Regions from separate parts of the Serratia sp. TSA_105.2 genome, predicted to be linked through region 2. Evidence: predicted binding sites of a transcription regulator. Region 2 holds the regulator's gene; each other region holds the start of a gene.
The links. The regulator PurR, encoded in region 2, represses purine synthesis genes. The targets are predictions, from matches to a motif close to CANGCAAACGTTTGCNTG.

Region 1 (2,267 bases), on a different contig from region 2:
AAAACTTCCTGAACTACTGCCGCGCCGGTTTCTACGACAACACCATCTTCCACCGTGTGATCAACGGCTTCATGATCCAGGGCGGCGGTTTCGAGCCAGGCATGAACCAGAAAGCGACCAACGCGACCATCAAGAACGAAGCCAACAACGGTCTGAAAAACACCATCGGCACCCTGGCAATGGCACGCACCAACGATCCGCACTCCGCCACCGCACAGTTCTTCATCAACGTGGCTGACAACGACTTCCTGAACTTCCGCGGCGAAAACGTGCAGGGCTGGGGCTACTGCGTGTTTGCTGAAGTGGTTGAAGGCATGGACGTGGTCAACAAGATCAAAGGCGTGAAAACCGGCCGCAGCGGCATGCACCAGGACGTACCGGTAGAAGACGTAGTGATCAACAGCGTGACCGTCAGCGAGTAATCGCGGCTGCATGAGTACGCTGTTCATCGCAGATCTGCACTTGTGCGCACAGGAACCGGCAATCACTGCCGGTTTTCTGCGTTTTTTACGGCGGGAAGCGGTGCACGCCGACGCGCTGTACATCCTCGGCGACCTGTTTGAAGCCTGGATCGGCGACGACGATCCCGAGCCGCTGCACGCGGAGATCGCCGAGGCGCTGAAAGCGCTGCAACAGGCCGGCGTGCCCTGCTACTTCATCCACGGCAACCGCGATTTTCTGCTCGGCAAGCGCTTCGCCCGCGCCAGCGGCATGCAGCTGCTGCCGGAAGAGAAAGTGCTGGAGCTGTACGGCCGTAGGATCCTGATCCTGCACGGCGACACCCTGTGCACCGACGATCAAGCCTATCAGCAATTCCGCCGTAAAGTGCACAACCCGCTGATTCAAAAATTGTTCCTGGCGCTGCCGCTGCGCTGGCGACTGAAGATCGCCGCCAACATGCGCGCCCGCAGCCAGCAATCCAACCAGTACAAGTCGGAAGCCATCATGGACGTCAACCCGCAGGCAGTCGAACAGACGATGCTGCGCCACGACGTGCACTGGATGATCCACGGCCATACCCATCGCCCGGCGGTGCACCGGCTGGCGTTGAGCAACGGCGAAGCCCATCGTGCGGTGCTGGGCGCCTGGCACGTCGAAGGATCGATGATCAAAGTCAGCGCCGACGCCGTCGAGCTGATCCAATTCCCATTCTGAGCCCCGGACTGGCGCGCGAGTGAAAATTCGCGCTTTCGGCGCTGAAAACCGGCGACGCAACCGTTTTCCTCGCCGTGCGCTCATGGTATGCTCTACGCCCTCATTCGGCCCTCAGCCGACGCCAGAAAAATCACAGGAGCCTTACACCCATGGGAGCCAACGCCGCTTCAGCCGCCACTACCGGGGCGAAAATCGCAATTGTAATGGGATCGAAAAGTGACTGGGCCACCATGCAGTTCGCCGCCGAAGTCCTGACCCAGCTCGATGTCCCCTTCCATGTCGAAGTCGTTTCCGCTCACCGCACGCCGGACAAGCTGTTCAGCTTCGCCGAGCAGGCTACCGCCAACGGTTTTGACGTGATCATCGCCGGCGCCGGCGGTGCGGCGCACCTGCCGGGCATGCTGGCGGCGAAAACCCTGGTGCCGGTGCTGGGTGTGCCGGTGCAAAGCGCCGCGCTGAGCGGCGTAGACAGCCTGTACTCCATCGTACAGATGCCGCGCGGCATTCCGGTGGGCACGCTGGCGATCGGCAAAGCCGGCGCCGCCAACGCCGGGCTGCTGGCGATGCAGATCCTGGCGCTGCACGACGCCGCGCTGACGCAGCGTTTGGCGGACTGGCGTCGGGCGCAGACCGAAGAGGTATTGAACCACCCCGATCCGCGGGAGGACGCATGAAGCCGGTTTGCGTACTGGGCAACGGCCAGCTGGGGCGCATGCTGCGCCAGGCCGGCGAACCGCTGGGCATTGCCGTCTACCCTGTCGGCATCGATGCCGAGCCCGAGGCGGTGCCGTATCAGAACAGCGTCATTACCGCCGAGATCGAACGCTGGCCGGAAACCGCGCTGACGCGCGAGCTGGCGACCCACAGCGCCTTCGTCAACCGCGACATCTTCCCGCGCCTGGCAGATCGCCTGACGCAAAAACAGCTGCTCGACCAGCTCGGCCTGGCGACCGCGCCGTGGCAGCTGCTGGCGAGCGCCGCCGAATGGCCGCAGGTATTCGCTTCGCTGGGTGAGCTGGCGATCGTCAAACGCCGGGTCGGCGGTTATGACGGCCGCGGCCAATGGCGTTTGCGTCCGGGCCAGGAAGCCGAACTGCCGGCCGACGCCTATG
Region 2 (2,267 bases):
GAGTTGTTATCAAAAAAATGCTCGACACCCGCCGCCACTGTCAGCAGGTGGCCAACGGATGGCGCGGCCAGCTGAATATCGCGGTCGACATCATCGTCAAACCGCAGCGCAGCCGTCAGCTGGTGTTGGATTTCTACCGTCATTTCCCCGACGTCGAATTGATGCTGCAACCCGAGGTGTTCAACGGCGTGTGGGATGCCTTGGTGGACGGCAGGGCGGATATGGCGATCGGCGCCACCCGTGCGGTGCCGGTCGGCGGCGGTTTCGCCTTCCGCGACATGGGTTATATGAACTGGCTGTGCGTGGTCAGCCCGCAACATCCGCTGGCGCAGTTGACGGGGCCGCTGAATGACGATCAGCTGCGGCCGTACCCTTCGCTTTGCCTGGAGGACACCTCGCGCAATCTGCCCAAGCGCGTCACCTGGACGCTGGATAACCAGCGGCGGCTGGTGGTGCCGGACTGGACTTCGGCGCTCGACTGTTTGTGCGCCGGGCTGTGCGTCGGCATGATGCCGGCGCATCGGGCGCTGCCGCGGGTGCAGCGCGGTGAGTTGAAGGCGTTGCAGCTGCAGCAGCCGTTTCCTGCCAGCCCTTGCTGCCTGACCTGGCAGCAGGATAAACCGTCACCGGCGATGAGCTGGCTGCTGGCGTATCTGGGCGATGGGGAAACGCTGAATCAGGAGTGGCTGAGCGAGGTGGAACCGGAAGCCGCGCAGGCTTCCGGCGCGGGGGATTAGCGGCGGTAGTCGATGAACGGGCCGTCGGCGACCGAGCGGCGTTCGATCAGCTTCGGATGCACTTCGATCACCTGCGACTCTTCGCGTTTGCTGATAATGCGATCCAGCAGCATGGTGAAGGCCATTTCGCCCAGACGCTCTTTCGGCTGGTGAATGGTAGTCAGCGCCGGGGTGAAGTAGCGGGCGTTGCGCACGTTGTCATAGCCGATCACAGAAATATCCTGTGGCACCCGCAGCCCCAGCTCGTCGGCCGCGCAGATGGCGCCCATCGCCATGATGTCGCCGCCGCAGAATACCGCGGTCGGCCGCTGTTTTTGCGACAGGATTTGGTGCATCGCCTTGTAGCCGGACTCCGGCTCAAAGTCACCCTGGACGATCCACTCTTCGCGGATGTCGATATGCGCTTCCTGCAGCGCCTTCATAAAGCCCTGATGACGGCCGCCGCCGGTGTTGCGCGACAGCTGGCCCGGAATGGCGCCGATATCGCGGTGGCCGCGCTCGATCAGGTAACGGCCGGCCAGATAGCCGCCTTCGAACGCGTTATCGATGATGGTATCGGTGAAGTCGCCGCGCGCAGCGCCCCAGTCCATCACCACCATCGGGATATTACGGTAGTCTTCCAGCATGCCCAGCAGCTGATCGGGGTACTCGGAGCACATGACCAGCAGGCCGTCGACGCGTTTTTGCGCCAGCATCGCCAGATAGGCGCGCTGCTTATCCAGATTATTGTGTGAGTTGCACAGGATCAGGGTGTAGCCCTTGCTGTAGCAGCTGTTTTCCACCGCCTCGATCACTTCGGCAAAGTAGGGCGCTTCGCTCGAGGTGGCCAGCAGGCCGATCGACTTGGTGTGATTGACTTTCAGGCTGCGCGCCACGGCGCTCGGCGAGTAGTGCAGTTCTTTGATGGCGGCCCACACGGCCGCTTTGGTCTCTTCGGCGACGAAACGAGTCTTATTGATGACGTGGGAAACGGTGGTGGTGGAAACGCCCGCGCGTTTGGCCACATCTTTAATCGTTGCCATGTAAGGAATGACTCCTGAACTCACATGTTTACAGCATGTAAGTGTGATGTTAATCGTTTGCCTACGTAGATCCTTCTCCAGAGAAGCGAAAACTGAGTTTTTAGTGTGTTGAAGTCTTCAGCGCTTAATCAGGAGGGGCATGGATGCCGGTACGCAGTTGTGAACTGCGAATTTTGTCGCATATTGAACAAAAGTGGAAGAGGTAATCGAGATTATAAACCGGGAAATGATAACAAGATTTTGTCGGCGAACTGTGGGAAAATGATTTGACGTACTAATTGTGCGCCTTTTATCCTTAGGAAAGCCCATTTTAAAGGAGTTGTCATGGATACCGAATTGAAGATGTCGCTGTTCACCACCGTCTGCGCGTTAGCGGTCATTATCGCTTTCAGCTTCGTTGCCGCGTTGAACTGATTTACCCCCGGTTATAAAAAAGGCGCAGCCTGGCTGCGCCTCATCACCTCAGAACCTGCGCTTACGCCAGGTTTTCCGCGGCGAAGGTCCAGTT
Region 3 (2,267 bases), on a different contig from region 2:
ATGCCGAAGCCGCAGTGGCCGGCGGCCAGCACCGCCGCGTCGTAGTTCTTGCCCATCACCCGGTAGGTGACGAAGATCGCGTACAACGCCATGACCAGCGTCTGCACAGCCAGGATCGCCAGCATCGGCAGCGCCAGCGAGGCCAGCTCCCACAGGCGCAGGCTCATCAACGCCATCGCCAGGAATAGCGACAGGCTGACGTTGCCCAGCACCGATACCGCCCGCTCGAACACGGTATAGAAACCGGTGAAGGCCAGCGTGTTGCTGAGGATCACCCCGACGAACAGCACGCAAACGAAGTTCGGCAGTTCAAACACCGTGCCACTCAGCAGACCGGCAATCAGCTGCCCCAGGCTTAGACAGATGGCGATCATGGCGATGGTTTCGATCATCACCAGCGAGGTGATCAGGCGGCCGCTTTCCGGCTTCTCGAAGCCGCTCGGCTGCACGCTGTCTTCCGGGGTGCCCTCCGGCGTGGAGGAGTGCTTGACCAGATAGCGCGCCACCGGGCCGCCGATCAGGCCGCCCAGCACCAGCCCGAAGGTGGCGCAGGCCATGGCGACTTCCGTCGCGTTTTCAAAACCGTAGCGCTCGATGAACAGCTTACTCCAGGCCGCCCCGGTGCCGTGGCCGCCCGACAGGGTGATCGAGCCGGCGATCAGGCCCATCAGCGGATCCAGCCCCAGCATTTTCGCCATCCCGATGCCGATGGCGTTCTGCACGATAAGCAGCCCCAGCACCACGAACAGGAATACCACCAGCACCTTGCCGCCGGCGCGCAAACGCGCCAGGTTGGCGTTCAGGCCGATGGTGGCGAAGAAGGCCAGCATCAGCGGGTCCTTCAGCGACATGTCAAAACTGATTTCCCAGTTGACGAGCTTTTTCAGGGCTAACAGCAGGAGGGCCACCAGCAAACCGCCGGCAACGGGAGCAGGAATGGTATATTTTCGCAGCAGAGGAATGGTTCTGACGCACTTGCCCCCGAGGAGCAAAACCAGCGTCGCCGCGACTAACGTGCCATAAGTATCAAGATGAAACATCCAGGTACTCCATGTAAGGGAAAAGATCCAAATAAAAATAATAAGTTATAGAAAACCACTTAGTTTTTAAACTTGATGAGTGCGGGATTAAAAGTAAAAAACGCTGAGATGACAAGAAAAAATGAATGAAAATGCGACATAAACGAGAAAGTCGGCAACATAATATTTACGCGCAACCGTTTGCTTTTGCGGGGCGGAGCATTAAAATGCCTGCTTTGCCGTATCTGGAAACGCCACACCATGAGCATGTCATCCTCCGAGCTTGATGCCGCGCGCCAAGCCGCCTCAGAACCCCGCGCCAGTGAACTGATTTATCGCCTGGAAGATCGCCCGCCGCTGCCGCAAACGCTGTTTGCCGCCGGCCAGCATCTGCTGGCGATGTTCGTCGCGGTGATCACCCCGGCCCTGCTGATCTGCCAGGCGCTGGGCCTGCCGGCACAGGATACCCAGCACATCATCAGCATGTCGCTGTTCGCCTCCGGTCTGGCTTCCATACTGCAAATCAAAACCTGGGGGCCGGTGGGTTCCGGGCTGCTGTCGATTCAGGGCACCAGCTTCAACTTCGTTTCGCCGCTGATCATGGGCGGTCTGGCGCTGAAAAACGGCGGCGCCGACGTGCCGACCATGATGGCCGCGCTGTTCGGCACCCTGATGGTCGCCTCCTGCACCGAAATTTTGCTGTCGCGCGTGCTGCATCTGGCGCGCCGCATCATCACCCCGCTGGTTTCCGGCATCGTGGTGATGATCATCGGCCTGTCGCTGATTCAGGTCGGCCTGACCTCGATCGGCGGCGGCTACGCCGCGATGAACGATCACAGCTTCGGCTCGCCGAAAAACCTGCTGCTGGCCGGCGCGGTGCTGGCGGTGATCATCCTGCTGAACCGCCAGCGCAACCCTTATCTGCGCGTGGCTTCGCTGGTGATCGCCATGGCGGTCGGCTATCTGTTGGCCTGGGCGATGGACATGCTGCCCGCCGACGCACCGGCGGCCCCCACGGCGGCGATCACCATCCCCACGCCGCTCTATTACGGCCTGGGCTTCGACTGGAACCTGCTACTGCCGCTGATGCTGATCTTTATGGTCACCTCGCTGGAGACCATCGGCGACATCACCGCTACCTCCGACGTCTCCGAACAGCCGGTCAGCGGGCCGCTGTATATGAAGCGCCTGAAGGGCGGCGTGCTGGCCAACGGCCTGAACTCGATGCTGTCGGCGGTGTTCAACACC

Region 1: the regulator PurR is predicted to act here: its motif matches at 1,209-1,226, upstream of purE (5-(carboxyamino)imidazole ribonucleotide mutase).
Region 3: the regulator PurR is predicted to act here: its motif matches at 1,210-1,227, upstream of ACUTSC_RS22235 (nucleobase:cation symporter-2 family protein).

The regions. Positions count from the first base shown of each region.
Region 1 covers NZ_JBQZFT010000002.1:690,161-692,427, forward strand. Annotated here, with positions in the region: gene ppiB (peptidylprolyl isomerase B) at 1-422, shown strand, start outside; gene ACUTSC_RS09750 (UDP-2,3-diacylglucosamine diphosphatase) at 433-1,155, shown strand; gene purE (5-(carboxyamino)imidazole ribonucleotide mutase) at 1,305-1,829, shown strand; gene purK (5-(carboxyamino)imidazole ribonucleotide synthase) at 1,826-2,267, shown strand, end outside.
Region 2 covers NZ_JBQZFT010000001.1:848,456-850,722, reverse strand. Annotated here, with positions in the region: gene punR (DNA-binding transcriptional activator PunR) at 1-737, shown strand, start outside; gene purR (HTH-type transcriptional repressor PurR) at 734-1,759, opposite strand; gene cydH (cytochrome bd-I oxidase subunit CydH) at 2,084-2,173, shown strand; gene sodB (superoxide dismutase [Fe]) at 2,235-2,267, opposite strand, start outside.
Region 3 covers NZ_JBQZFT010000011.1:97,587-99,853, forward strand. Annotated here, with positions in the region: gene gltS (sodium/glutamate symporter) at 1-1,040, opposite strand, end outside; gene ACUTSC_RS22235 (nucleobase:cation symporter-2 family protein) at 1,281-2,267, shown strand, end outside.